DNA from 3 places in the Arthrobacter sp. StoSoilA2 genome. Region 3 is predicted to be linked to each of the others. Evidence: riboswitches for the same ligand, from Rfam matches in the RefSeq annotation. Region 3 holds a riboswitch; each other region holds the start of a gene.
What was found. Region 3 has a riboswitch for thiamine pyrophosphate ahead of LDN82_RS13190 (bifunctional hydroxymethylpyrimidine kinase/phosphomethylpyrimidine kinase). Riboswitches for the same ligand answer to the same signal wherever they lie in the genome.

Region 1 (9,871 bases), 1.4 Mb from region 3:
AACAGGGCCAGCTCGGCGACGAGGGCCGTTGAAGCGGACACCCAGTCGATCGACAATGCCAGCACCAGCGAAATGAGGAACACGGACACAAACTTAACCAAGGGGTTGGCGCGCGTAAGGAGGGCGTGGTTGCCGCGCAGGTTCAGGGCGTCCCTCATGCAGCACCGGCTTCCTGGCGGGCTGCTTCGCTGTGCGGGTCCGGAACTTGCGGCGTAGCTGGATCCAGCCGGAGCTCGGTGCCGCCCAGGACCGCGCTGAATTCTTCGTCGTGCGTCACGGACACAACGGCTGTTCCAGCATCGAGCAGTTCAGAGAGGAAGGATGCCAGTTCGGCCCAGGTGTTGGCGTCCTGGCCGAACGTGGGCTCGTCCAGCACCAGCACCTTAGGGTGGGCCGCAAGGACCGTGGCCACGGACAACCTGCGCTTCTCGCCGCCGGACAACGTGTAAGGATTCGCGTCCACCAAATGCGTGAGCCGCAAACGCTCCAGCAATTCATCCACGCGTTCTTCGCCGTGGCCCAGATGCTTTGGTCCGAACATCAGCTCGTCCAGAACCTTGCCCGTCACAAACTGGTGCTCCGGTTCCTGGAACACGGTGCCAATGCGGGAAATCAGCTGATCCGCCTTCCACTTGAACGGGTCGATTCCAGCTCCCTCGGAAAGCTCGACGGCGGCACTCACCTTGCCGTCAACCGGCGCCAGAAGGCCGGCCAATGTGAGCGCAAAAGTAGATTTGCCTGCACCGTTCGGACCCGTGATGGTCAGTGCCTGGCCAGCCCGTACTTGTGCACTGATATCCGATTGCACGGGGACGGGCGGGATGGTCTTGAAACGGCGGCGGCGGGACTTCCCACGGGAAACAGCCAGGTCCTGTGCGACGAGGAGGAGCTGGTGCGTGGATTCATGGCCGCCCAACTCCTGACTTGTGCTCCTGCGGGCGCGGGTCGTCGGAACGTACCCGGGCACCCACACTCCCGCTGCCATCAACATGGTGCGGGCCTCTGTGAGCACCTGATCCGGGGGGCCGTCCAGGAGCACACCGCCCCCGGCCGAGGGTGGCTGGAGGACCACGATCCTGTCCACCAGGTCCTTCCACACGGACACACGGTGTTCAACGACAACCAAAGTGGCGCCGGTCTTGTCCAGGCAGCGCTGTACGGCGTCCCGAACCTCGAGCACGCCCACCGGATCCAGGTTGGCCGTAGGTTCGTCCAGGAGGATCAGCCCGGGCCGCATCGCCAGGATGCCAGCCAACGCAAGGCGCTGCTTCTGCCCGCCGGAGAGGGCCGCCGTCGGGTGCTCCAGTGCCAAGCCGCCGCCTGCAGCGGTGCGCAACCCGACGTCGTCGAGCGCTTCATGGACGCGCGCCCAAATTTCTTCCCGGGGAACGGCCAGGTTTTCGGCGCCAAACGCGACATCGTCACCCACCCGGGAGAGCACTACCTGGGTTTCCGGATCCTGCTGCATCAGACCTGCGCGGCCGCGCTGTTCGCGGGGAGCAACGCCGTCGATCAGCAGCGAGCCGGTCTCGTCGGAATCGTCCTCCTCATCACCCAGCACACCGGCGAGGGCGTGGAGCAGTGTCGATTTCCCTGCGCCCGATGGACCCAGCAAGAGCACGCGCTCACCGGGCTCGATCCGGAGATCGAGGTCCTGGATGGCGGGTGTGGAACGTCCGGCATGCCGCCATCCCCACCCTTGGGCGGTGATGGCGGCAGGCCGTACCTGGCCGCTGCTTTGCGTGGCAGGCATTAGTTGAAGACGGGCTCCGAAGCAGCCTTCCGCGACGCGAAGGAGCTCAGTACACCGGTCTTGGCCAGCCCGCGGGTGGCAACCCAGGACAGCGCGCCCGCGATGATCGCACCGGAGAGCGTGGTGAAGGCGATGTAAGCCAGCTTGTCGATTGCTTCGTAGGCGATGTTCCAGCCCCAAGGCAGGAAGGAATCGTTGAGACCGCAGAAGAGGCCCGAGCCGGCACCTGCGAGGAGTGCAGCGGAGAGGTCGAACTTCTTGTACCGGAACGCAGCGAAGACGAGTTCCGCACCCAGTCCCTGGAGGACGCCGGAGATGAGGACGGTGGTGCCGTACTGGGAACCCATGATGAGTTCGCCGGTGGCGGCGACGGCTTCGCAGAACAGGGCTGCGCCCGGCTTGCGGATGATGAGCATGCCCAGGACGGCCGGGATCATCCAGCCACCGGCGATCAAACCGGTGAGCGGCGGATACGTGGCGTTCATGGGGATGGATACGATTGCGGCGCCCTGGGACCAGGCCCAGAAGATCACGCCGCCGGCGATGGCAATCAAAGCTGCCACCACGATGTCTACAACACGCCAGTTATAACTGGTCTTCTTCACGCTTGCCGTGGTCATTTTTTCTGCCTCCTGAGGTACAGGAGGGGAAAGTGCTCCCCGGAAACCCCCGGCCGGCCTGCGCCGCCCGGATCCGGACACTCTGAGAAGCTCGACTCCCTTGCGCCGGTACTAACCGGATCAGGTTCGAGGGTCTGCGGCTGTCCGCACTCTCAGCGCCCTCGCGTCACCTGCATCTCTGCAAGGTCCGACGGCGGCGCTCCCCTGTCGTTATTAATCTGCCCTTATGGGCGTGGTTCAGTTTACACCTGTGGGTGTTCGTGGGCTCCTTGGGCTAGTCACAAAGCGGTTGGCTCCCCTTTCTCCTGCGTTGCGGGGCCGGCTCTGCGCCCCATTCTCCGGTCTGAGCACGCACACCGGGCCCCACAACAGGACCTGAGACAATGATCCAGCAGGAATCGACGCGGCAAAGGGGTAATTCATGACGGACCTTCCCATTACGGACATGCCAGTTCCCCAACCCCGCCTTGCCGCGAGCGTCATCCTGCTCCGTGACGCACCGGGCGGGCTTGAGGCCTTCGTCCAGCACAGGGTTGCCACCATGGACTTCGCCGCCGGCATGGTGGTCTTTCCGGGCGGCCGGGTTGATGCCGCTGACCAGGATGGATGGGATTACCCTGTCCGGCTGCTGGAACAGCACGCTGCAGACTGGCATCTGAGTTCCATCGCCGTCGATCCTGTACAGGCCCCGGCAAAGTCAGGCATGGTGCTCACCGCTGCCCTGCGGGAAGTTTGGGAGGAGGCCGGACTTCGCCTTGACGCCTCAGACCTTCGCCCCTGGGCAAACTGGGTCACGCCCACGGACATGCCCAAGCGCTTCGACACGTACTTCTATGTAGCCAAGCCTGCTCCGGAAGCAGCACCCCAGCACCAAACCACTGAAGCGTGGCAATCACTCTGGATGCCGGTGGACGGGATCCTGGCGGCCGAGGCGGCCGGTAAATTGCAGCTGATGCCGCCCACGTATTACCTGCTCAAGGAAATTTCCGGTCTCGGAACCGTGGATGCCGTCTGGGAAGCCGATCACGATGTTGTTCCTGTCCTGGCACCACGCGGTTCCATGGCAGCTTTCCTCAAGGAACGCGAAAACCGCCGCTAGTCCCAACCCGCCTGCATGTGAGGCTAGGCTGGGGGCATGAACCTCTTTTTCAAGCTGCTGGGTGCCGGAGTAAGCCTTGCAGCCGGATTCGTCGGCACCAAGTTGGTCAACAAGGGCTGGGAAAAGGCCACCGGCAACAAGCCGCCCACGGGCCACGACGATATGGAAACGAGCCTCCGCTCAGCCTTGTCCTTCGCGCTGATTTCGGCCTTCGTCAGTACGCTCATCCAGGTTTTCGCGAGCCGTGGCACCCAGCGTGCCATCGCCCGCTTCGCAAAGACCCACGACATCGTCTAGGTAGAATCGTCGCCGGCTGCCCTTTGGACAACCGCTTCAAGCTCATCCTTTGTGAGCAGTTCGCGGTGCCCATGCTTGGTTCGGTAAGCGGAGCGGCCCACCATGTGTGCGGAGACCGGTGCGGTCAGCAGTTGGAATATCCAGGCCACCACGAGAACCGGCCAAACCCACCATGTGCGCATTTGCAGACCCATGGCTGCAAGCATCAGGAAAAGACCCAGGACTTGCGGCTTCGTTGCCGCGTGCATGCGGCTCATGAGGTCGGGGAACCGCAGGAGGCCAATTGCTGCGCCAAGCGACATCAGGGCACCCACCACAAGAAACACGGCCGTCACCGCGTCGATTACGGCATCCACGCCAGTAGGTTCAGGAGTCATTGCTCTGATCCCTCCGATCCGCGACAAACCGGGCAAACGTTACGGAGCCTACAAAGCCGATCACGGCGAGAGCCACGAGCAACACCAAGTTGTTCAGGTGCCGGTTCATCGCCATATCGATCGCCAGCGCGGCTCCAAGAATGGCCAGCAGGACATCCGATGCCAAAACGCGGTCCAGCAAGGAGGGGCCAATGGCGATACGGATGATCGCTCCCACCGCAGCCAGGCTCAGGATGACAGCAGTCACCAACAGAACGAGTTCTTTCACAGGGCTGCCCCTTCCATGCCCGGGGTTGCTTCATCCTGGAGAGCGTCGAGTTCCTCACGCGTTCCCATGATCCGGATCAATGTGGCCTCGATCTTCTGGACTTCCTGACGGATCCTGGCGATTCCGGCTTCCTCATAAATATTGAGTGCATGCAGGTACAGGGTGGACGTCGAGCGGTCCACTTCCACCACCAGCGAGCCCGGGATCAGCGAAATAACATGCCCGGTTGCCGTCACAATGAGGTCCGAATGGCTGCGCAACGGAACAGCGACGACGGCGCTACGCACCTTTGGCCCCTTAACTACGGCCAGGTAGAGGACCAGGAAGCTCGCTGCCACCACTTTGCCCAGGAATATCAGGGCGAACGAAATGGCGCGAAGAACATTGAACCTGCCACTGAGCTCCACCGGCGGAAGGTAGAAGAACTTGGCCACGAGCACGGCGATGAGCGCACCGAACAGCAGGTTGCCCGGGCTGAAATCCCGCCACAAGGCGCCCCAGACGATGACCAGCCATACCAGCAGCGGGAGTTCAGTGCGGAAGGAGATTGGTTTTCGGCTCATTTGGCAGCCCCTGGCTGACCCACGGCTGGCACCTGGGCGGAGTCCCCCAGGACTGAATGGATGTAGGCAGTGCGGTCCAACATTATTTCCGCCGAGCCGTCGGCGAGGTGGAAGAGTGGGCCCGCAAAGACTGTGAGGGCAACACCGAAGGCCACAAGGCCCGCAGTGGAACCCACCATTGTCCGGGGAAGTACCCCTACATTGCCTGGGGTCTGAAGCACGGGGTCCGGGTACTCGGCGTCCTCGGGCTTACGCCAAAACGCCCTGTTCCAAACGCGGGCAATTGCCAACAAGGTGAGGAGGCTGGTGACGACGCCGCCTACTACCAAAACGATGGCCAGCGGCGTACCCAGTTGCACGCCCGCTTGGAGGAGCCCGAGCTTGCCCAGGAAACCCGAGAATGGCGGGATGCCTGCAAGGTTCATTGCCGGGACGAAGAACAACAGGGCAAGGAGTGGCGAGAGCTTGGCCAGGCCACCCAAGCGGTCAATGGAGGACGATCCGCCCCGCCGCTCAATCAAGCCAGTGACAAGGAACAGGCTGGTCTGCACGGTGATGTGGTGCGCCACGTAGAACACGGCCGCGCCAAGGCCCGTGACGGATGACATGGCCAGGCCGAACACCATGTAGCCGATGTGGCTGACCAGCGTGAAGGACAGGAGACGTTTGATGTCGCTCTGCGCCAAGGCACCCAGGATGCCCACCACCATTGTCAGCAGCGCCACCACCATCAAGGGCACGTTGAGGGTATCGCCGGGGAAGAGGAGTGTCTCGGTGCGGACCATGGCATAAACACCCACCTTGGTCAGCAAACCGGCAAACACGGCTGTCACAGGGGCCGGAGCGGTTGGATAGGAGTCGGGAAGCCAGAATGACAGCGGGAACACGGCTGCCTTGATCCCGAACGCCACCAGCAGCATCACGTGCAGCAGGTTCTGGGTTCCTTGATCCAGCTCCGCCAGCTTGATGGCAAGGTCCGCCATGGTGATGGTCCCGGTAGCTCCGTAAATCATGGCGATGGCGATGAGGAACAGGACCGAGGAAACCACGGACACTACCACGTATGTGACGCCGGCACGGATTCGCGGCCCCGTCCCGCCAAGGGTCATGAGCACGTAGCTTGCCGTTAGCAGGATTTCGAAACCCACGTAGAGGTTGAAAAGGTCACCTGTCAGGAAGGCATTGGACACGCCCGCCACCAGGATCAGGTAGGTGGGGTGGAAGATCGAGACGGGCGCTTCCTGGTCGCCGTCGGCCATGCCCTGGCCGGTGGCGTAGATCAGGACGGCGAGGCTTACCACGGTGGAAACCACCAGCATGAGCGAGGAGAACTGATCCACCACCAACACCACGCCCCACGGCGGCAGCCAACCACCCAGCGTGACGGATGTGGTGCCTCCCTCCCACACGGATGCCAGGAGCAGGCATTCGAGCAGGAGTGTCGCGCTGAGGATCACAATGCTGACTACCCGCTGCGCAGCCGTGTGCCGGATCAGCACGAACGCGAGGGCAGCGCCGAGGATCGGAAGGAGGACAGCCAGTGGCGACAGGTTTGCGAGATTCACGCGCTGCCTCCTTCCCGGGTGGATGCGGTTTTGGGTGTTTCCGTCGCCTCTGGATGCAGCCGTTCCTCGGCCGTGGACGCTGTCACTACGAACTCTGATGTTTCCAGCGGGACAATTGCGTCGTCTTCCGCGTCGAAGCTCGGAGTCCGTGCCACGCGGCGGTCTTCGATGTCATCCTGGATTTCGTCTTGCCGTGCCAGGGCCCACGTGCGGTAGATGATGCCAAGCATGAAGGCAGTGACGGCAAATGATATGACGATTGATGTGAGGATCAACGCCTGTGGCAGGGGGTCGTTGTACTCATTGGAGGCTGTTTCCTTATCGAACAAAGGAGCCAGGCCGGCGTACCCTCCTGTACTGAGGATCAGCAGGTTGGTGGCGTTCGCAAGCAGCATCAAGCCAAGCAGGACGCGCGTCAGGCTCCGCTCCAAAATCAGGTAAATGCCGCAGGCATACAGCACACCCATGACGATCAGGAGGGTCAGGTTGATGCTCATGGGTTGCCCTTCCCGGAAGCGGCAGTTTCAGCGGGCGCAGGCTCGGCGACCCTGGTCTTTCCGGCCTTCGCGCCCTTCTCTTCAAAATGTTCGTCGATCTCGGCGCCCAGGCTGCGTAGAACGTCGAGCGCCAAGCCCACCACTACGATGTAGACGCCGATGTCGAAGATCGTGGACGTGACGAACTTGACGTCTCCGAAGACGGGCAGCCAAAACTCGATGATCGCGCTCTGGAACACCTGTCCGCCGAGGAGGAGAGGCACGAACCCGGACGCTGCCGCCGTCGCAAGTCCCGTCCCCAACAGCGTGCCGGCACTCACTGTCGCCGCCTCGCTCAACTCGAAGCGTCCCCCGGCAAGGTAGCGGATGGTGAGGGCGAGGCCAGCGGTTAAGCCGCCTGCGAAGCCACCCCCGGGCAGGTTGTGGCCCGCAAGGAGAAGATAGATGGAGAAGACGATCATCGAGTGGAAAATCAGCCGGGTGACCACTTCGAAGATGATGGACCTCCGCTCAGGGGCAAGCGTCCTGCCTGCAACTAGCCAGGCATCCCGCGTCACGTCCGTGAACTTCCTCGCCACGGCCAGCCGGGCGCCGTCGCGGGAGTCACGGTCGACGCCGGTGCGCCGCCCCACGCTTCCTTCCGGCACGGCCTCCGAGGTTTTGATGCGATCGCCGCGGCTGCGCACGAAGATCAGGCTTGCAACGCCCGTAGCGGCCACGGCCAGCACAGAAATTTCGCCGAAGGTGTCCCATGCGCGGATGTCCACCAGGGTTACGTTGACCACGTTCAGGCCACCGCCGCCTTCGTAGGCCAGGCGCGGGAATTCGAGGGAGACAGGCGTGGCAACGCGGGCACCCATGGCGTAGATGGCAACGAAAATCATGGTGATGCCGAAGGCTGCACCTACGATCACGCGGATCACCCGGAGGCGGCCACCCGTCCGGTCCCGCAGTTCGGCGGGCAGGCTGCGCATTGCCAAAACGAAGGCCACCAACACGATGGTCTCCACCAGCATCTGGGTCAGTGCGAGATCAGGCGCACCTTGCAGGGCAAACATGAGCGCGATGCCGTAACCAGTAACCGAGACCATGAGTACTGCCAGGAAGCGCTTGTTGGCGCGGACAGCAGCCAAGGCGCCCACCAAGATGCCCACACCCGCGATCAACTGCAACGGAGAGTTCGGGTCGATGAAATAGACGCCGTCGGGCAACGGTTTGTTGTTCAGGAGAAGAGCCGCGAGTGGCACTGCGAAGGCAACCGTGAGGATGACCGTCAGATAGAAATACAGTGAACCACGCTGGGTGCGGCCCGTGACCCACACGGCGACGTCGTCCAAGGCGCCAATGGTGTGTTGGTAGGCGCGGTCGCCATCCACCCAATCGGGAACCAGGCTTTGCACCCGTGAAACGACGTTGCGGCCATAGAACATCGCGGCACCGGCCACAAAGGTGATCGCGGTGAGGCCCAAAGCGGGAGTGAGCCCGTGCCACAAAGCCAGATGTCCGGCGTCGACGGCTTCCTCTCTGCCCGCGAACAGCGCTGCGTAAGGCTGGATCCAACTATCGACCGGTGCGGGCCACAGCCCATACACAATCGTGAGGAAACTCAGCAGCGCGGGCGCGGCCAGGAAGGCGGGCTTGATGGCTTTAAATGGTGTGCGCTCTATGCCCGGCTTAGTGGCAAAGGCACCCCACATGAAGCGGGCGCTGTAGGCGAAAGTGAGGATTGAACCGATCACGAGCCCAACGAGGATCCAGATGCCCCAGGCGGGCGCGTCCTGGCCATTTCCATAGTGCACGAAGGCGTCAAAGACGGACTCCTTGGCCACGAAACCCGCAAGCGGCGGCACCCCCGCCATGGAGGCGGCCGCGATCGCGGCAACAACCCCGAGGGCACGCGAGGAGCGGAAGACACCGGAGAGTTTCCGGATATCGCGTGTCCCGGACTGGTGGTCGATGATGCCGACCACCAGGAACAGCGCGGCTTTGAACAGGCCATGTGCCAGCAGAAGCCCAAGCCCGGCAAGGGCGGCGTCAGGTCTGCCCAGGCCCACCACCATGGTGAGGAAGCCCAGTTGGCTCACCGTGCCGTAGGCCAGGATGAGCTTGATATCGGTCTGGCGCAGGGCCCTGTAGCCGCCAATCAACATGGTGGCCAGCCCAAGGCCCAGAACCATCGGGAGCCAGAACTGCGATTCCGCGAAACCCGGTGCCAGGCGCGCCACGATGTAAATACCGGCCTTCACCATGGCTGCGGCATGCAGGTAGGCGCTCACTGGCGTTGGAGCCGCCATGGCACCGGGAAGCCAGAAGTGGAAGGGCACCAGCGCCGATTTGGTCACGGCACCCACGAGGATGAGAACGACGGCGGCCCCCACCATGCCACTTGTGCTGCCGTTAACGAGCGTCCCGGCCTGGCCAAGGATTGTGGAGATCCGGTAGGTTCCTGCGGCCTGGCCCAGAATGATGAGCCCCACCAGCATCGCCAGGCCGCCCGCCGTAGTAACCATCAGGGCCTGCAGGGCAGAACGCCGTGCAGCCAGGCGGGTGCGAGCATAACCGATGAGCAGGTAGGACAAGACCGTGGTGAGCTCCCAGAAGATGAACATCATCAGGAGGTCGTCCGATGTCACCAAGCCGAACATGGCACCGGCAAAAGCCAGGAGCTGGGCGCCGAACCCACCGAGCCCAGGGTCCTTGTTCTTGAAGTACCGGGCGCAATAGACCAGCACCAGGGAGCCCACACCGAGGATGAGCAGTGACATGACCCAGGCGAGCGCATCCATCCTGAACGCGAACTCGAGCTTGAGGTTCGGAATCCAAGGGAATACT
Region 2 (9,871 bases), 440 kb from region 3:
GGAGATCTCGTGCCGGACGGAGCAGGGAATCAGCGTCCACCTGTTGAGCTACCTGCATGATCCTTCCCACCCCGGGCTTCTTGAAGAGATCACCAAGTCAAAGGACGCCCGGCTTACTCGCGCTGAGCGCATGGTCACCCTGCTGTCCGAGGATTATCCCTTGACGTGGGACGACGTCATCCACCATGTGGCTCCTGGTGCCACAGTAGGGCGCCCGCATATCGCGGATGCCTTGGTCGCTGCCGGCGTGGTCGCGGACCGCTCCGAGGCCTTCACGTCCATCCTCACCTCGCATTCGCGATACTTCGTGCAGCACTACGCACCCGACCCCGCTACCGCCGTCGAACTTGTCCGTGCCGCTGGCGGCGTGCCGGTCTTCGCGCACCCGGTCGCTTCAGCGAGGGGACGGATCGTGGGGGAGCGGACGTACCGGGAGATGATAGACGCCGGACTGCTGGGCCTGGAAATCGATCACCGCGACAACCCTGAAGAAGGACGTGCCTTTCTTCGCACCATGGCGTCCGAGCATGGGCTGCTCATCACGGGATCATCCGACTATCACGGAGCCGGCAAACCGAATCTGCTGGGAGAGAACCTGACATCCCCGGACGTCCTGGCAAGGATCGAGGAACTGGCAACCGGCAGCACGGTTGTGCGGCCATAAACGAGGACCACCGCTGCCCAGTACCACGGGTTCGGAAAATAGGTTGACGTGCTGCGGGGGAAGAGTAGTCTGGCGCTCGTGGGGGAGGCGGGCTGGGCCGCACCACTGAAGGTCTCATCGCAACCAATGACTCACCCCGTCGATGGAGCAATCATGTTCAAGAAATCCTTGGCTGCAACAGCCCTTGCAGCAGCTTTAATGTTCATCCCTGCCACAGCAAATGCCCTGGACTGCAATAACGTGAGCCGCCCGGCCTACACAGGCACCGAGTGGGTATTTGTGCCGGATATCAGCAGCAACGTCCACTTCAGCGGAAACTGGGGCTATGTGGAAGCCTGGGGCGCCTGGGTGTTCCTTCCTCCAGGCACGGTGCCTGATGTGCCCGGCGGTGAAGGGAATTATCAGAACGGCCAAGGCTTCGCACTGCTGGTCAACGCATTGTGTGATTCCTATGGGGCAGCCCTGGACAATAGGCAGGGCGAGCACGGAATCCAATTGATGCACGGGTGCGGCTGACCAGAAGACGCCTCTAGTTGCAGTGGAACGACGCCTTGGCGCCCAGCCGCTTCCGCATGACCTCAATGGCTTGCTCGTTCTGGTCCACGCAGACAAAGTTGCGCCCGAGCTTGGCGGCAACAGCGCCCAGGGTTCCTGATCCGGCAAAGAAGTCCAGGCACCAGTCGCCCTCGCGGCTCGAAGCAGAGACGATCCTGCGCACCAGGCCTTCGGGTTTCTGGGTGGGGTAACCGGTCTTTTCCCTGCCGGTGGGCGAAACAATGGTGTGCCACCAGACGTCCGTGGGGAGCTTTCCCCGCTCGCGTTTGGCAGGTGTGACCAGGCCGGGGGCCATGTAGGGTTCGCGGTCCACTTCGGCGTTGTCGAAGTGATACTTCGCAGGGTTTTTTACGTACACCAGGATGTTGTCGTGCTTGGTGGGCCAGCGGTTTTTGGCCCGGGCGCCGTAGTCGTAGGCCCAGATGATTTCGTTGAGGAAACATTCCCGGCCGAAGATGGCGTCCAACATCACCTTGGCGTAGTGCACTTCGCGGTAGTCCAGGTGCAGGTATAGCGTGCCGTCGTCGGCAAGGAGCCGCCAGGCCTCTACGAGCTTGGGTTCCAGGAAGGACCAGTAGTCGCTGAAGGCGTCATCGTAGCTGTGAAGGGCACCCTTGATGGTGTCGTAGGAGCGGCCCTTGAACCCGACGCGGTCGCCGTCGCCGTCCGCGTTGCGGACCATGCGCGTTTCCTGGCGGCGTTGGACCCGGCCCGTGTTGAAGGGCGGGTCCACGTAAATGAGTGTGAAGGCGCCGTCCGGCAGCGTCGGGAGGAATTCCGCGTTGTCCGCGTGCACCACCAGATTGCCGCCGTCCGGCGCCCAAACAGTTTCAGTCATTGAGGACTTTAGGCCTCGGAGGTACCGGACTGGGCGCCAGCGGTCCCGCCGGAAACCACTTCGCCGTTACGGCGGCGCGTGCGCGTACGGCGCGTGCGGGCCGGCTTCTCGGCATTTTCGCCGGTAGCGGTACGGGTTTCGGAGGAACCGGCAGCAGGGGCGGCATCGGCTTCGGATGTACGACGGCGGCGCGTACGGTTGCGTCCGCCCTCGCCCTTGGATTCCGAGTTGGCTTCGGTGGACTTGGCTGCGTTTCCACGGCCACGGCCGCCGTCCCTGCCGCGGCCGCCATCGCGTCCGCCTTCACGGGATGAACCGCCGGAACGGGAGTTCTTCTTGCCTGTTTCGCCCAGGTCCTCAAGGACCTCGGCATCGACGCCGGCAAGGGTGCGCTTGTTGCGCGGGAGGCGGCCCTTGGTGCCCTCGGGAATGTCGAGGTCACTGTAGAGGTGGGGGGAAGAAGAGTAGGTTTCAACCGGCTCCGGAACGCTGAGCCCCAGTGCTTTGTTGATCAGGCCCCAGCGGGGCATGTCGTCCCAGTCGACAAAGGTTACAGCCGTTCCCTTGTTGCCGGCGCGGCCGGTACGGCCCACGCGGTGCAGGTAGATCTTTTCGTCTTCCACGCACTGGTAGTTGATGACGTGCGTAACGTCATCAACGTCGATGCCCCGGGCGGCAACGTCGGTGGCAACCAGGACGTCTACCTTGTTGTTGCGGAACGCGCGGAGAGCCTGCTCGCGCGCGCCCTGGCCGAGGTCGCCGTGGATCGCAGCAGCGGCAAATCCGCGGTCCACCAGTTCCTCCGCGACCTTGGCCGCGGTGCGCTTGGTTTTGGTGAAGATAATGGTGCGTCCACGTCCGCGGGCCTGGAGGATGCGGGCCACTACCTCGGTCTTGTCCATGCTGTGGGCACGGTAGATGAGCTGGCGGATGTCGCGCTTGGTGAGGCCTTCGTCGTTCGGGTCGGCCGCGCGGATGTGGGTGGGCTGCGTCATGTAGCGGCGGGCCATCGCGATGACCGGGCCGGGCATGGTGGCGGAGAAGAGCAGGGTCTGGCGAACGGCCGGCGTGCCGGCGATCAGTGTTTCCACGTCAGGCAGGAAGCCGAGGTCCAGCATTTCGTCGGCCTCGTCCAGAATCACCATTTTGACGTTCTTCAGGCTGAGGTGCTTCTGCTTGTAGAGGTCGATCAAACGGCCCGGGGTGCCAACCACTACCTCGACGCCCTTCTGAAGGGCGTCAATCTGCGGCTCATACGCACGGCCACCGTAGATCGTGGCGATGCGGGCGTTGCGCTTGCGGGATGCCGTCTGGAGATCGTTGGCTACCTGGACGGCAAGCTCACGGGTAGGAACGATGACCAGGGCCTGCGGGGCACCGGGGACGGCCAGCTTGGCGTAGCCGGGGTCATCGCGGCCTTCCACGCGCTGCAGTGCCGGAATACCGAAACCGAGGGTCTTGCCTGTACCGGTCTTGGCCTGGCCGATGATGTCGTGGCCGCTAAGGGCTACGGGCAGCGTCATGGCCTGGATGGGGAAGGGATGGGTGATACCGGCATCGGCGAGGGATTCGACGATGTCGGCGCGGACGTTGTAGTCAGCGAACGATTTCTCTTCGATCTCGTGGGGCGTCTCATCAGAGATGATCGTTTCCTCGGGCTCGATGGATTCGGTGCCGGTGGCGTCCGTCAGGACTTCATGGGTGTGCAATTCACTCACAGGGAGTTTCCTTATTCATTTGGGCATTGGCGCTGCATGCTCAACGGGTGGCGGAGCCGTACCGGAGCACGAACCGGCGCGCAAGCTAATCCAGTGGAAGCCGATCGCGGGCTATCTAAGTACTGGCACTGGTGACCAGCGGGCACATCTCAAGATCGCGTAGGGGCGGGCTTGTTGAGTTCAAAAATTAACTGAATCAACGACCGGGCATCCATTACTACAGGGTCAGTCTATCCTCTGGGAGCGCTAAAGCCCGGATCGGCGGCAGTTCGGGTCCTGCGGGGACTTAGGGGAGCAGCGTAAAGCGGATCTCGCGGCTGGCGATATCGGCCTTCAGGAGTTGCACCCGGACCTTGGTGCCTGATTCCATTTCGCCGTCACATCGGGCTGTCACCGCGGGTTCGGCTATCTGGATGATGCCGAACGGCCCATTGCCGTTTCCGTTTGCCCTTCCATTGCCATTGATCGTGCCATTGGACGGCTTGGAACCGGAGATGACGACCGCGTCGAACTCCTCGCCGATGTGGTTGGCCACGAGTGCAGCTTCCACTGTGTCCATGGCCAGACGCTCAAGCCGGCCGGCCAGTTGGTCGGATGAGGCCATGATCTCAGGCAGGGATGGAAGTGCTTCCCGCGCCCAGGCGGGGATCTGGTGGCCGTTGCTGAGGGCCTCGCAGATCACCAGGACAAAGCGGTCGATGAGGCGACGCAAAGGGGCAGTGGTGTGGGCATAGGGTGCGCCGATGGCTGACTGGATGATGTTGGGGGGAAGTTCGCCATCGAAAGGCGTGTATCCAGCGCCGCGGAAGAGTGTGCCTGCCGAGTGCAGGATCGCAAGTTGTTTGGGATCCGAAGCGTCAAGTGTCCGAAGGTACTCACCGTAGGTGATCTCGCCGTCCCAGGGTTTCCCGAGGGCCTTTGTCTGGCGTTTGAAATGGAGCAGTGACCGCTCATCCGGTGCCGGCATGGTGCGCAGGATGCCCACTTTTCCGTCAAGCATCAGTTGGGCGGCCGCCATCCCGGTCATGAGGGATATCTGCGCATTCCAGTCCTCCACAGGCAAGGACGGCGCGGCCACAATCCTGTAGCCTCCGCCACCTGTCGCCTGGACGATTTCCTGCTCCGGCATGTTCAGGTTGGCGCCACCGCGGAGTCGTTCCAGCTCCACCCGCTTCAGGCCAACCTCTTTGAGGAGCTCAAGGACCTCCGGGGCTGTGCCGGCATCGATCTGCTCCTGGGCACCTTTGTAACTGAGCTTCGTGCGGCTACGGACAGTGCCACGGGCCACGGACGTGGCGGTTACCTCCGCATTGCGGTCCAGTTCGAAGTCCCACACGAAGGCGCTGCAGTCCTGACCGGCCAGCAGGCTGCCGGCGTTTTCGCTGATGACCTCCGGGTGCAGCGGGATCCTCCCGTCAGGAGCGTAAAACGTTTGTCCCCGTTGCCGGGTTTCGGCATCGAGCGCCCCGCCGGGAGCAACGAAGGATGGCACGTCCGCGATTGCGTAGAGGACTTTGTAACCGTCGCCGGCACGTTCAATGAACACTGCTTGGTCCAGGTCGGTGGACGTGGCGGGATCAATGGTCACAAAGGGAATGTCCCTGAGGTCACGGTCCGGCAGCGTATGGTTTTCTACCGCTTTGCGGGCTTCCGCCACGGCTTCGGCCGGATACTCGCCCGGGAGCTCCAGTTCGGTCCGGAGGGCTGCAAATGCCGCCGCGAGCTGGTCCGACGAGTCGTCGACGTTGGGCGAAATCCGATGATGTGACACGAAAATCAGGTTAGCCCGAAATCGCTGGATAGTCTTGGACCATGAGCACTTCCTTGGACGATAATGCTCGCATCCAGCGACTCTCTTCGGAGCTGCTGGGGGCCATGGCGTACGGCGAGCTCTCCGCGTTTGGCCGGCTGTCTTTCGACTCCCGGTACGCTCCCAACCTCCATGACAGGGCAGTGCTGGCAAAGATCGCCGTCGGCGCTTACGGAAACTTCGCCTTGATCAGCAGCCGGCTCTCGGAGATGGGACTCGATGCCGAAGAAGCCATGCTTCCGTTCCAGCGCTCGTTTGACCACTTCCACGAGCGAACAAAGCCAGCGGACTGGTTTGAATCCGTCATGAAGGCCTATGTGATCGACACCGTGTCATCGGACTTCTACCGCATGGTCGCGTCATTCCTTGACGGCGGGACGCAACTCTTTGTCCAGAAGGTGGCCTCCGCCGACCAAGCCACGGAAGTTTTACGCATCCTCCTGCGAAGGGCCCTGTCTGATGACCCCCGCCTGGCGTCGCGCCTGGCTTTGTGGGGCCGCCGCCTGGTCGGTGAAGCCCTGACGCAAGCACAACGCGTAGGCATGGAACATCCCCAGCTGGGACCGCTGCTCAAGGGCGGCGGGGATGCACGCAATGCAGTCAAGGCCCTCACCGCTGAGCTGGCGGAGCGGCATGGGCGACGCATGTCCGGGCTGGGGCTCACGGCTTAGGACACTTTCGAATATCCTCCGCAGCAGCCAAGGCGCCGGGGTGGTTATCCGGCGTCGAGCGCTTCCAGCAAGGTCTTGGCCGCCGCCGTCGGGTCCTCCGCCTCAGTGATGGCACGTACCACCACGATCCGGCTGGCTCCGGCTGCAACCACCTGTTCAACATTGGTGAGGTCTATGCCGCCGATGGCGAACCAGGGGAGGAGGACGCCGCCTACGGTCTCCTCATCCGCGCGCTTTACGGCTTCCGCGGCATATGTGACCAGGTCCAGCCCAACTGCTTCACGGCCTGGCTTTGTGGGCGTTGCCCACACCGGGCCAACACAGAAATAATCCAGTCCGCTCCTGCCGGGGGAGGCAGCTATCGCGGCGTCAACCTGGTCCGGGGTATGGGTGGACAGGCCGATGACCGTGCGGTCGTGGAGGAGGTGCCGTGCAGCGCGTAACGGGATGTCTTTTTGGCCGATATGGAACACCGGAGCCCCGGAAATACTGGCAACATCGGCGCGGTCGTTGACGGCCCACAGCCTTCCGTGCCGCTGGGCAACGTTGTGCAGGACCTCCAGGACCTCAAGCTCCTCGGCGGCCTCGAGCGTCTTGTCGCGAAGCTGGATGATGTCGACGCCGCCCTCAAACGCGGCGTCGACGAAGTCTTCGAAATCGCCCTGGCGTTTGCGGGCATCAGTGCACAAGTAAAGGCGGGCAGTGGTGTGGACATCATGCTGGGTCATGGAAACCAGAGTAGTTCCTCTAAACTGGGCACGTACTGCGGGAGCCGTGACAGCGTCATATGACCGTCCGGCTGAGAGGGCTTCAGCGCCGACCGCTTGACCTGATCCGGCTAATACCGGCGTAGGGAAGGAAACATATGGCAGAATCCCGCCAAATCCCCTTGCAGGCAGACGTGGCAGTCATTGGTGGTGGCGTCATCGGCCTTGGCATCGCCCACGAAGCCCGCCGTCAGGGCCGCTCTGTGGTCCTCATTGATCCCACTCCCGCAGCGGGTGCGACGTTCGCTGCCGCCGGAATGCTGGCTCCGGTCAGTGAACTCCACTACCAGGAGGAAGACCTCCTGGAACTCATGCTGGAATCCTCCCAACTGTGGCCGGCTTTCGTCCGGAGCGTCCACGGCAGCGAATCAGCCGCCGGATACCGCACGACGTCGACAATCGCCGTTGGTGCGGACGCCGCCGACCGCCGTGCGCTGGCAGACCTCCGCACGGTCCAGCAGGCCGCGGGGCTGCGCGTGGAGCCACTGTCTTTGCGTGAAGCGCGCGAGCGCGAGCCTTTGCTCAGCCCCGGGATTTCCTGTGCCTTCGACATACCGGCCGATCACCAAGTGGATCCGCGGCGCCTTGCACGATGCCTCCTGGACGGGTTATCAGCCCACGGACCAAGTGACGCAACCTGGGTTTCCGGAGCGGAGGACGGTTTCGCCCTGCCGTTCCAAGCGTCCCGTTTGCTCTGGGACGGGGAACGCGTCTGCGGGGTCCAGCTCGATTCGGGCGCCGGGCGCGTTGTTTGGGCCTCAGAGACTGTGCTCGCCTGCGGGCTGGATGCAGCCAGGATCGGCGGTCTCCCCGAGGGTCTCAACCTGCCCCTGCGGCCCGTTTACGGCGACATTCTCAGGCTGCGCGTTCCCCAACACCTCCAGCCGCTGCTCACATCCACCATCCGGGGCATGGTCCGCGGGGTGCCGGTCTACATCGTCCCCCGCGACGACGGAACGGTGGTGATTGGAGCCACCCAGCGGGAGGACGGGTTGTCTGCGTCCAGCAACGCAGTGTCCGCCGGGGGCGTCTATCAACTCCTGCGTGACGCCCAAGTGTTGGTTCCTGCCGTGGCGGAGCTGGAACTGTTGGAAGCGACAGCCCGTGCACGGCCAGGCACACCGGACAACGCACCCCTACTTGGACGAGTTACCGGGCCCGGGGGCACCATCGACGGTCTCGTGATCGCCACCGGGTTCTTCCGCCACGGCGTTCTCTTGACGCCTGTGGCCGCCAAAATCGTAGGCGGACTGATCAGCGGCCCAGCCGACCCCCGATGGTCCATTTTCCGGCCTGATCGATTTACGGCAACTCAGGATCACCTCCTCCAACCAGCAATCAAGGACACACCATGAACATCAAACTCAACGGCTCCGAACACGCCGTGGCGGACGACGCGTCCGTGAGCACACTCGTCAGTGCCATCACAGGCCGCGCGCTGGACCACCGGGGACAGGCAGCCGACGGCGGCAAGCTGGGTGTCGCCGTCGCACGTAATTCGGAGGTTGTGCCGCGCAGCCAATGGGCAGCGACTGCGCTCGCCGATGGAGACGAACTCGAACTCGTAACCGCAGTCCAGGGAGGCTGAAAAATGACCGCAGCAAAAACTGACGTGAGCACTGACGCTTTGGTGATCGACGGCGTCGAATTCGGCTCCCGCCTGATCATGGGTACCGGTGGTGCGCCGAGCCTGGACGGGTTGGGAGCAGCCCTCCTGGCTTCAGGAACGGAATTGACCACTGTTGCGATGCGCCGATACTCACCGGCCGAGACAGGTTCATTGTTCCAGCTCCTGGTGGACCACAACATCCGGGTCCTGCCGAACACGGCTGGCTGTTTTACTGCCAAGGACGCCGTGATGACCGCGGAGCTCGCCCGGGAGGCCCTGGAGACGGACTGGGTGAAATTGGAAGTCATTGCCGATGAACACACGCTTCTTCCGGACGCGGTGGAACTCGTTGAGGCCACGGAACAGCTGGTGAACCGCGGCTTCAAGGTTTTCGCTTACACCAATGACGATCCCGTTCTGGCGCTGCGCCTGGAAAACCTGGGCGCCACAGCTGTCATGCCCCTCGGTTCGCCTATTGGAACGGGGCTGGGCATCCTGAACCCGCACAACATCGAACTGATCGTGTCCCGGGCCTCCGTACCGGTAGTGCTCGACGCCGGCATCGGGACCGCCTCCGATGCCGCGCTTGCGATGGAGCTGGGCTGCGATGCTGTCCTGCTGGCAACAGCCGTGACCCGTGCGCAGAATCCGGTGCAGATGGGCGAAGCCTTCAAACACGCGGTGATCGCCGGTAGGCTGGCCAAGCAGGCTGGCCGTATTCCGCGCCGGGAGCACGCCCTCGCGTCATCGGCCATGGAAGGCCGGGCAGAGTTCCTCTGAATGAAGGAGCCGTGGTGGCTGACAGGAAAGAGCAATTGACCCAGGTCGCCATGGAGGCCGCCCTCAAGGACCTCCCGGACTGGAAGCTCCAGGACGGCCTCGTGACCGTGTTCAAAACCTCAACGGCGGCCGACGCCTTGGCGCTCATCGCCGCCATTGGCCGGATTGCCGAGGAACAGAACCACCATCCGGATCTTGACTGGCGTTACAACAAGGTGTTCCTGCGTTACGTTTCCCATGACGCCGGGGGCCAGGTGACCCAACGCGACATCGCCGCTGCGACCGCCGTGAGCGAGGCGGCAGCGGCGTCCGGTGCCAAGGCGCAGCCGGATCGCTACCCAGCAGCCGGATCGCTACCCAGCAGCCGCGTCGCTACCCAGGGGCTTGAACGGGATTGAACGTTAAACTTCGCTGGCCATCACCCATGGGCGATGGCCAGCGAAGTTTATTGAGTGAACA
Region 3 (9,871 bases):
ACCCGGCAGCTATGGACGCCGCTTCCACTTTGGTCATCATGCCGCCGGTACCTACACCGGCCTTGCCTGCCTTGCCAATGGTCACGTCCTCGAGGTCCTGCGGACCACGAACCAAGGGGATGCGCTTGGCGCCGTGGGAGGGTGGACCGTCGTACAGGGCATCGACGTCGGAGAGCAGCACGAGTGCGTCGGCGCGCACCAGGTGTGCCACCAGGGCTGCGAGGCGATCGTTGTCCCCAAAACGGATCTCATGGGTTGCCACGGTGTCGTTCTCGTTGACGACGGGAACGACACCAAGGTTCAGCAGGCGGTCCAGGGCACGGAAAGCATTGGTGTGTTGCGTCCGGCGCATGAGGTCGTCAGCTGTCAGCAGGACCTGGCTGACCGTGACGCCGTGCGCGCTGAAAGCTTGCGTATAGCGCGCCATCAACAGGCCCTGCCCCACGCTTGCCGCAGCCTGCTGGGTAGCGAGGTCCTTCGGGCGCTTGGCGAGCCCCAGCGGGGCAAGACCTGCCGCGATGGCGCCCGAGGAAACCAGGATGATTTCAGTACCGGCGTTTCGTTTGTCAGCCAGCGCATTAACCAGCGAAGTCAGCGATTTCTCGGAAATGCCGCCCTTGATACTGGTCAGCGAGGACGAGCCCACTTTGACAACAATCCTCTTGGCGGTGGCCAGGGCCTGACGCTCAAGAACCTCTGCGTCCGGAATTTCGACAGTCCTAGTCGTCATCACCGGTATCCAGGTGGCCTTCCGTTACGGGCTGGGCACGACGACGGCTGACGGACTCAGTCCAGATGCCAGCCTTGCGCTCGGCTTCGAGTTCAGCACGGGCGGCAGCCTTCGCTTCCCGGCGCTCAAGCTGTTCATCGCGCTTTTGCGAACGTGTGGGACGGTCGCCGATGTCCGCGACGCGGATATCGGTACCACGGGGAGTCGCCAGGAGCTCGGCGCCTGCCATCATGGTGGGCTCCCAGTCGAAGACCACGCCATCGTCCTCGCCGATGACCACCGTATCGCCGGGCTTCGCTCCAACCTTGAAGAGCTCCGTCTCGACGCCCAGCTTGGCCAGGCGATCGGCCAGGTAGCCAATGGCTTCCTCGTTGGTGAAGTCGGTCTGCTTGACCCAGCGGACAGGCTTCTCGCCCAACACGCGGAACAGCGGCTCGAGGTTCTTTTCCTCGCGGCGGATCCGGAATCCGCTCTCGTTGACGGCGCGCGGACGAAGGATGGGCGGGGCAACCTTGGGAGGGGCAGTCTCTACGGCATCCCGCGCAGCCTTGACGATCTCCGCCATTGCGAAGCCAAGCTGGCGCAGGCCCTCATGGCTGGTTGCCGAGACTTCGAAGACACGGTAGCCGCGTGCTTCGAGGTCCGGACGAACGAACTCCGCCATGTCCTTGCCATCCGGAAGATCCACTTTGTTCAGGACAACAAGCTTGGGACGCTCGTTCAACGGCACTACTTCGCCGTCTACGCCGGCGTAGCTCATGTCCACGGCGTACTTCTCCAGTTCCGCCTCAATGATGGCCAGATCGGAGAGTGGATCACGGTCCGATTCCAGGGTTCCGCAGTCCAGGACGTGAACCAGGGCCGCGCAGCGTTCAACGTGGCGCAGGAAGTTGTGGCCAAGGCCCTTGCCCTCGCTGGCGCCTTCGATCAGGCCGGGCACATCGGCGATGGTGAACCGGATGTCGCCGGCCTGGACGACGCCAAGGTTGGGAATGAGGGTGGTGAAGGGGTAGTCGGCAATCTTTGGCCGGGCAGCGGACATGGCCGCAATGAGGCTGGATTTTCCAGCGGAGGGGAATCCGACCAGCGCGATATCGGCGATGGACTTCAGTTCCAGCACGATGTCGCTGGATTCGCCTTCAATGCCCAGTAGCGCGAAGCCGGGCGCGCGCCGCTTTTGCGAGGACAGTGAGGCGTTTCCGAGACCGCCCTGGCCTCCTGCCGCGGCAACATACTCCGTGCCTTCGCCCACGAGGTCAGCGAGGACCTCGCCGTCCTTCGTCTTCACCACGGTGCCGTCCGGCACGGGGAGGATCAAGGTTTCGCCGTTCTTGCCGCCACGCCAATCACCCATGCCAGGGCCACCGTTGGTGGCGTGGCGGTGGGGGGCGTGGTGGTAGTCAAGCAAGGTGGTGGTCTGCGCCGACACCCTAAGGATGACGTCTCCGCCGTTGCCGCCATTGCCGCCGTCGGGTCCACCGAGAGGCTTGAACTTTTCCCGCTTGACAGAGACACAGCCGTGGCCGCCGGTTCCGCCGGATACGTGCAGGACTACCCGGTCTACAAAGCTCGCCACGTGAATCTCCTCTTGCTGTTGCCAGCGCTGTTGCATAAACCAGAGCGCCATGGGCGCCCTAATCGATTGTAATGCGGTTAAAAGAACGGTGGAGCGGGCCGTTTGGCCCGCTCCACCGGTTCAGAACTTGTTGTTACTCTGCAGCTGCAGCAGCAACGATGTTCACTACGCGACGTCCGCGGCGAGTACCAAACTCAACCGCACCGGCCTCGAGTGCGAACAGGGTGTCGTCGCCACCGCGGCCGACGCCTGCACCGGGGTGGAAGTGGGTTCCGCGCTGGCGAACGATGATCTCGCCTGCGGAAACTACCTGGCCACCGAAACGCTTGACGCCGAGGCGCTGTGCGTTGGAGTCACGACCGTTGCGAGTGGAGCTCGCGCCTTTTTTGTGTGCCATGTGAAATGCCTGCCTCTAAATTTCTGGGGAAACTGAAAATCTGAACAGAGTAACGAAAGTTACTTGATGCTCGTGATCTTGATCTTGGTCAGTTCCTGACGGTGACCCTGGCGCTTCTTGTAGCCGGTCTTGTTCTTGAACTTCTGGATGACGATCTTGGGACCGCGAAGGTCCTCAAGGATCTCAGCCGTGACCTTGACCTTGGCCAGGTCCGCAGCAGCGGACGTGACCTTGTCGCCGTCAACCAGGAGCAAGGCGGGCAGCTCAAGCGTGCTGCCGGCTCCACCGGGGACGCGGTTAAGCGTTACGTAGTCTCCAACGGAAACTTTTTCTTGGCGGCCGCCTGCGCGGACAATCGCGTACACCACTTGGGTACTCACTTCTCTCGACGTTTCTTACTAAATTTGCGTGCGGAACCTTGAACCGGAATCAGGCTTGGTTCGCGCTGTGCCTCAACGCCGTGGACTTCAGATCGAAGCCCGCGAGTCATCCCATGAACAATTCCAAGGGGCATAACCCAAGTGTTGGCGTAAGCACCGAAGATCAAGATTACGCTAGTTTGACCTTCAGCTGCAAATGAGGCCGGGTCCGGAGGCTATCGGGTGACTTGCATCACCAGTTGTAACGGACTCTCCCGGCACCGTGCCCATACAGCCTACAGGGTTTGGGCGGGAATGCTGCGATTTGGCTGGCGACGCGCGGGAGTTTCGTCGATCGGCTATGCAGAAACCACGGAAATCGAACTCAGGCGAAGAGCCTTGGCGCATCAAAGAAGGCCGTCTCGTAGCGGCAAGAGTGTGTAAAGGCCTCAACCATGGCCTCGCGTTCCTGCGCAGAGGCCTTGAGGGCGGCTGCGTCCGTAAGGTCGATCGCTTTGCGGGTTGCGGCAGCAAACTCCTCGTCGGCGTAGGTCTTCAACCAGTCGGCGTACGGGTGGTCGCCGGGTGCGCCTGCATCCACGTAGGCCGCGTGGAGTTGCCGGCCTACCTCCGCGTACAGCCAGTAACAGGGCAGGATTGCTGCGAGCAACACAGCGTAACTGCCGGACGCGGAAGTGGCCAGGAGGTGGTCCACGTACGACTTGGTCACGGGTCCGGTCTGCGTCGGAGCCGGGCGCGTGCTCAGCCAGTTCCGATGAAGCTCGGACTCGACCTCAAGGCAGGTCTGTGACGCCTTGGCCCAGAAGAGCTGCTCTTCCTCAGTGGGGGCAAGGGCACCGGCGCGGGCCAGAACCCGGGAATAGCCGTTGAGGTAGATGGCATCCTGGGCAAGGTAGTAGTTGAACTCGGGCTCAGGGAGCCTCCCCGACTGCAGGCCCTGGATGAAGGCCAGGCCGTAGATTGCGTCCAACTCCGGCGTGGCTTCCGCCCAAAGTCGCGCGGCAAAATCGCCGGACCGGCCAGCAGGATTCCGTGTCGGCTCCAGATGGTGAAAGTGCTGGATCGGCCCGCTGCCCCTGCCCACGTCGAGCCCGTCGGCCGCAGAAAGGGCCTGCAGCAGCCACGGCTTAACCTCCCGCAGTGACGCTTCCCAGTCACCTCTGCGGGCCTGCACCGTGGCCAATGCCGAGGAGAGCGAACAGCCCGTTCCGTGGCTGTTCCGGGTATCCACGCGGGGACCGGCCACCTCGATAACGTCCTGCCGCAGCAAGCCGCTCGTATTGACCAAGGCATCAGGACATTCCGCTCCTGCCAAATGGCCACCCTTCACCAGGATGGTCGTTCCACATTCGGCAGCCAGACGCTTGCCTTGGTCAAGGGCAGTGGCCCAGTCCGGGGCGTCAGGCTCCCCCAGCAACATAGCCAGTTCGGGAAGGTTGGGGGTAACGAGATCCGCCAAAGGCAGGAGGCTGCGCAGGGCGGCTTCGGCGTTCCCACGCAGAAGCCGGTCGCCGCTGGTGGCCACCATCACCGGGTCAAGGACCACGACGGCGGGACGCACGTCTTCGAGCCAGCTGCGGACTTCGTGGATGACGGACGCGTCACCCAACATCCCGATCTTGACGGCATCAATCTCAATATCGCTGCTGACGGCATCCAGTTGCTGGCGCAGGAACTCCACGGGCGGAACATGGACTGCACTGACTCCAAGGGTGTTCTGTGCCGTGAGCGCCGTGATGGCAGCCATTCCGTAACCACCGTGCGCAGCAATGCTCTTCAGGTCTGCCTGGATCCCTGCGCCTCCGGACGGATCCGAACCGGCAATGCTAAGCACCCGCGGATGTTGCCGGGCAGCCACGGGTCCGCCAACGCTACCGGCGGGGTCAAGGGGGTAGACAGGGGAACTCGACAATGAAGCCATGATGGACATCCCTTCGCCGGTGCTAACCGGACAGGTTCAACGGGTCTGGATCTCAGCCAGGCCCAGCGCCCGGCACCCCGTGTCAGTTTCCTAGCGTAGCCGGGAAGTCCAGCGGTCCGGGAACCGGCCTGCTTGGGTGCATGGATGTGACTGCCGGCGACAAAAGAGTCCCGCAGTATCCGACGACATCGGATACTGCGGGACTCTTTCAATACGTCATCAGTGCTGACGTGCTTACAACTCCGAAGCTGGAACTCCTACGCCGAGGATGATGGGCTCGTCAGCTGCCTTCTTTTTGGCAGGCTCTTCCGCTGCCGGCGCTTTGGCCTCGTGGGCCGTTCCACCCGCGGCTGCGGCAGTTACCTCGTGGTGCTCCACGCTGGTTTCGTTTGCGGCACCCTGTGCCCTGCTCGCGCTACGGTTCCTTCGGCCTCGACTTCCACGCGAACGCGAAGAACGATCGTTCTGACCGTCGGTGGCCGCAGCACTGGCGGCGGAGGTAGTGGCAGCGGAGGCAGCGGAAGTTTCGGAAGCCGTGGCAGGTCCGGAAACCGTATCCACAGTCTTTTCCTCGTCAGCCGGTGCAGCACCGAGGTGCGAGAACGCCTCCGCCAGCAGGTCCAGGCTCATGGCCGGCTTGCCCGCAGATGGTTCCTCATGGTGCTCCACGAATGGAAGCGCCACTTCTTCGCCGCCGAAGCGCAAAACGGGCGTGGACCGTGCCTCCCGAACCGCTGCTTCATGGCTGGCGGCATCAGCTGCGGCCGCTCCCCCGGCATCGCCGGTTGCCGTATCAGACACGGATTCAGCCGTGTCGTGATGCTGACCGGCTGCGCGTGCCAGTTCCTCCGCGCGGTGAACTTCGTCGTCGTGCAAGTGCGCGGCATGCGCTGCAGCGGCGATGGTGGCAAGAGCCGCCCTGGTCGCCTCGGCCTTCGCCTGGCGAACGGGGTCAACCGACTCCTTGCCACTTGGCGCAGCTACCGGGGCGGCAGCGGTGCTGTGGGTGGAGACTGCTTCCTCGGCTACCGCTCCCCCACCTTTCCCACGGCGACGCTTGCGTTCATTCCGGGCAGCAGGCTGTTGCGGTTCTGTGTGTGGACGGTGGTGCTCGGCGGCAACTACATTGGCGCGTCGGTGTTCCACGGGCTCATCATGGGTGACGACGCCGCGTCCGGCGCAGTGCTCGCACTGCTCACCGAACACTTCAAGCAAGCCTGTGCCCATGCGCTTGCGTGTCATCTGCACCAGGCCAAGCGACGTCACTTCAGCCACTTGATGCTTGGTGCGGTCACGGCCCAGGCATTCCACCAATCGGCGGAGTACCAGGTCACGGTTGGATTCAAGGACCATGTCGATGAAGTCGATGACAATGATGCCGCCGATATCGCGCAGGCGCAGCTGGCGAACTACTTCCTCGGCCGCTTCAAGGTTGTTCTTGGTGACGGTTTCTTCAAGGTTTCCACCGCTGCCGGTGAACTTACCTGTGTTGACGTCCACGACGGTCATGGCCTCGGTGCGGTCGATGACAAGGGAACCGCCGGACGGCAGGAAGACCTTGCGCTCCAGGGCCTTGTGGATCTGTTCGTCGATCCGCCAGGCCGCAAAAATGTCCTGGTCCTTGGTCCACTTTTCAAGGCGGCCCACCAAATCGGGAGCAACGTAGGTGACGTAAGCCTCAATGGTGTCCCACGCGTCGTCGCCGGACACAATCAGCTTGGAAAAGTCCTCGTTGAAGACATCCCGGACCACCTTGATGGTGAGGTCAGGTTCGCCGTAGAGCAGTTCGGGTGCCAGCACCTTGGTGGAGGACGCCTGGCCTTCAATGCCCTCCCACTGCGCGCGCAAACGGTTGATGTCGTGCGTCAGTTCTTCCTCGGAGGCACCTTCAGCGGCCGTGCGCACGATGACGCCGGCGTTCTCAGGCAAACGGTCCTTGAGGATGCGCTTGAGGCGGTTGCGTTCGACGTCGGGCAGTTTGCGCGAGATGCCGGTCATGGAACCGCCAGGCACGTACACAAGGTAGCGGCCCGGGAGGGAAATCTGGCTTGTGAGGCGCGCGCCCTTGTGGCCTACAGGATCCTTGGTCACCTGCACCAGGACAGAATCACCGGACTTGAGGGCATTCTCGATCCGGCGCGGCTGTCCCTCGAGATTGACGGCGTCCCAGTTGACTTCGCCGGCGTAAAGAACTGCGTTGCGCCCGCGTCCGATGTCCACGAAGGCAGCTTCCATGGACGGCAGAACATTCTGGACCTTGCCCAGGTACACGTTGCCGATCAGCGAATCCTGCTGGGTCTTGGACACAAAGTGCTCAGCAAGCACGCCGTCTTCAAGGACCGCAATCTGGATTCTATCGTCGCGCTGGCGGACGATCATCTGGCGATCCACGGACTCTCGGCGGGCAAGGAACTCAGCCTCTGTGATCACCTGGCGGCGGCGTCCGGTCTCGCGGGACTCGCGGCGGCGCTGCTTCTTGGCCTCTAGCCTGGTGGAACCCTTAACACTGGTAACCCGGTTTGACGGGGCCGTCTCAGTGATCGGGCGGGGCGCGCGGACACGGGTCACCGTGTTGGGCGGGTCATCGTCCGAGCCGCCAGTCAGTTCAAGGTCCTGGTCACCCCGGCGGCGACGCCGACGACGACGCGACGTGACGCCCTCTTCGAGCGCTTCCGCTACCGGAGCATCTTCTTCATCCTCAGCCTCAGCGCCGTCCTCGGAATCGGTCTCATCGCGTTCAGTCCCGCGGCGGCCACGCCGGCCACGGCTACGGCGACGACGACGGCTGCTGGAATCCTCCAGCTCGTCAGTTGACCCGGCTTCCGGAGTTTCTGCTTCAGACTCTTCGGCCTTTTCCTCTACGGCGGGGCGGGCAACGGTGCTCAGATCAGGGGCCTGGAAGATCATCGAGGTAATGGAGACAGGTTCCAGGAACAACGACGTTGAACCGGGGGCGGACTCCTCGGCAGCTTCGGCCTCTTCCTCGGCGGGAACGTCGCCCTCCACGGGAAGGTCGCCCTGGGTAGCCGGCGCAGGCTGGGACCCCGCATCCGGCGTCGTGATTTCTTCAACGGCTTCCACGGCGGAAGACGCTTCGGGGGCTGGCGCCTCCGCGCTGACCGTTGCCTCAACGTCCTTGGGCTTGGTAGTCCGACGACGGCGGACCGGCTTTTCGGGGGCAGGTTCGGCATCGGTTTCCGGCTGGGACGCTACTCCGGCCTGATCGTCAAAACCCGGGAGGGGCTCGGCAGGCACCGTTGTCTTGCGCGCACGGGTACGGCGCGCCGGCGCCTTCACAGCTGCTTCGGTCGGTTCAGTGCCGGTGGCTTCCTCAGCGCTGGCTGTTTCCACTGCTTTGGGCGCAGCCTTGCGCCGTGTCCGGGTGGTCTTTTTGGGCGCTTCCGCAGTTTCCGCGGGAGCTGCCTCTTCATTAACGGCTACAACCTGGTCATTATCCATATGTGGCAACACTCCTGCCCCAGCGACGCCGCCACATCCGGCGCCCAGTGGGGCAAATATTTGTCAAAACCCTCAGGCGTTGACAGAAGTCGGTAGTATTCCTTCCGGTTCGCACCATCATTGGGGTGCGGCAGCCCTGGAAGGCCGGTAGCTTTGCTCTGAAACCCGTTGTTCTGCTGCCACAACCAGGTGCCGTCCATTGTCATGGCGGGCTTACCGAGGATCACGTGATCCGGGCAGGCCCTGCTCATACTGGCGGTCTTGGGAACAAGTCACCGGACCGGATTCCGAATGTGGATCGGCTTCCAGCCATGTTCATTCTCTCACACCCCCGCACATTCGAAGGGTAGGGGGCTGTGTCGCACAGTGTGGAAAGTGCTGGTGCTGGCTGGAGGCTGCATCCAGTCTCCGGCGTTACAATCCTGACAAGAACCGTTCCCGGCCCGGCCGGGTCACTTGTTGAAAAGGATTGCGTCCGCGATGCCAAGCACCGCCAGGGAAAACCTGGCCAACCAAGCCTCCACCCCCATGGAGGATACGTCCACCAATGCAGGTTTGCTGCCTAAAGCAGTCCGCGACAAGCCGTTCGCCTGGCTCCTGCTGATCACCGGCGTCATTGGCTGGCTGGCTTCCGGGGCGTTGGTCCTTGAGAAGCTGGAAGTACTCAAAGACCCCAACCACATCACGCTCTGCGATGTGAATCCCTGGGTTTCCTGTGGCGCGGTGATGCAAACACCGCAAAGTTCGGTCTTCGGGTTCCCCAACATGTTCATCGGCATCGTCGCCTTTGCGGTGATCATCACCACTGCCATGGGCCTCCTGGCCGGGGCGAAGTACTCACGCGGGTACTGGCTGGGCTTGCAGGCCGGCGTAACCCTGGGGTTCGCCTTTGTGGTGTGGCTGTGGTCCCAGGCCCTGTACGTCATCAACGTGCTGTGCCCGTTCTGCATGGTGGTGTGGACCGTGATGATCCCGATGTTCGTATGGGTGACCATCCGCAATATCTCCCATGGCGTCATCAAGGCCCCACCGGCACTGGCCAAGGTTTTGGGTGACTCCGGCTGGATCATCGTGGCGCTGCTTTATGTGGCTGTCATTGCCACGATCTTCTTCGCCTTCATCCACGTCTTCGCAGGCACGTCGGGTTACTAACTCTTCGCGAGATGACACTTAAGGCCAATGTTCGTGATGAACATTGGCCTTAAGTGTCACTTCGGCGAGGCGTACCTAGCCGGCGAACCAGATCTTGATCTCACGCTCGGCGGAGTCAACGGAGTCAGAGCCGTGAACCAGGTTCTGCTGGACTGCCAGGCCCCAGTCACGGCCGAAGTCGCCCCGGATGGTGCCCGGAGCAGCGGTGGTGGGGTCCGTGGTTCCTGCCAGGGAGCGGAAGCCTTCGATGACGCGG

Region 1: linked by a shared signal. The riboswitch ahead of LDN82_RS19725 (ECF transporter S component) and the one ahead of LDN82_RS13190 (bifunctional hydroxymethylpyrimidine kinase/phosphomethylpyrimidine kinase) in region 3 are both predicted to bind thiamine pyrophosphate.
Region 2: linked by a shared signal. The riboswitch ahead of thiO (glycine oxidase ThiO) and the one ahead of LDN82_RS13190 (bifunctional hydroxymethylpyrimidine kinase/phosphomethylpyrimidine kinase) in region 3 are both predicted to bind thiamine pyrophosphate.

What each region holds. Positions count from the first base shown of each region.
Region 1 is NZ_AP024643.1:4,323,042-4,332,912, forward strand. Features, by position in the region: gene LDN82_RS19715 (energy-coupling factor transporter transmembrane component T) at 1-158, opposite strand, end outside; gene LDN82_RS19720 (ABC transporter ATP-binding protein) at 155-1,753, opposite strand; gene LDN82_RS19725 (ECF transporter S component) at 1,753-2,373, opposite strand; TPP riboswitch at 2,453-2,589, opposite strand; gene LDN82_RS19730 (NUDIX hydrolase) at 2,795-3,472, shown strand; gene LDN82_RS19735 (DUF4235 domain-containing protein) at 3,509-3,769, shown strand; gene mnhG (monovalent cation/H(+) antiporter subunit G) at 3,766-4,146, opposite strand; gene LDN82_RS19745 (monovalent cation/H+ antiporter complex subunit F) at 4,136-4,414, opposite strand; gene LDN82_RS19750 (Na+/H+ antiporter subunit E) at 4,411-4,977, opposite strand; gene LDN82_RS19755 (Na+/H+ antiporter subunit D) at 4,974-6,542, opposite strand; gene LDN82_RS19760 (Na(+)/H(+) antiporter subunit C) at 6,539-7,039, opposite strand; gene LDN82_RS19765 (Na+/H+ antiporter subunit A) at 7,036-9,871, opposite strand, start outside.
Region 2 is NZ_AP024643.1:3,347,579-3,357,449, reverse strand. Features, by position in the region: gene LDN82_RS15200 (PHP domain-containing protein) at 1-664, shown strand, start outside; gene LDN82_RS15195 (hypothetical protein) at 818-1,180, shown strand; gene LDN82_RS15190 (site-specific DNA-methyltransferase) at 1,194-2,057, opposite strand; gene LDN82_RS15185 (DEAD/DEAH box helicase) at 2,066-3,775, opposite strand; gene LDN82_RS15180 (RNB domain-containing ribonuclease) at 4,062-5,546, opposite strand; gene LDN82_RS15175 (ferritin-like fold-containing protein) at 5,588-6,256, shown strand; gene thiE (thiamine phosphate synthase) at 6,301-6,984, opposite strand; TPP riboswitch at 7,012-7,129, shown strand; gene thiO (glycine oxidase ThiO) at 7,122-8,378, shown strand; gene thiS (sulfur carrier protein ThiS) at 8,375-8,611, shown strand; gene LDN82_RS15155 (thiazole synthase) at 8,615-9,412, shown strand; gene LDN82_RS15150 (4a-hydroxytetrahydrobiopterin dehydratase) at 9,427-9,810, shown strand.
Region 3 is NZ_AP024643.1:2,907,296-2,917,166, forward strand. Features, by position in the region: gene proB (glutamate 5-kinase) at 1-730, opposite strand, end outside; gene obgE (GTPase ObgE) at 720-2,306, opposite strand; gene rpmA (50S ribosomal protein L27) at 2,440-2,703, opposite strand; gene rplU (50S ribosomal protein L21) at 2,763-3,071, opposite strand; gene LDN82_RS13190 (bifunctional hydroxymethylpyrimidine kinase/phosphomethylpyrimidine kinase) at 3,448-5,004, opposite strand; TPP riboswitch at 4,996-5,094, opposite strand; gene LDN82_RS13195 (Rne/Rng family ribonuclease) at 5,239-8,463, opposite strand; gene LDN82_RS13200 (vitamin K epoxide reductase family protein) at 8,944-9,615, shown strand; gene ndk (nucleoside-diphosphate kinase) at 9,691-9,871, opposite strand, start outside.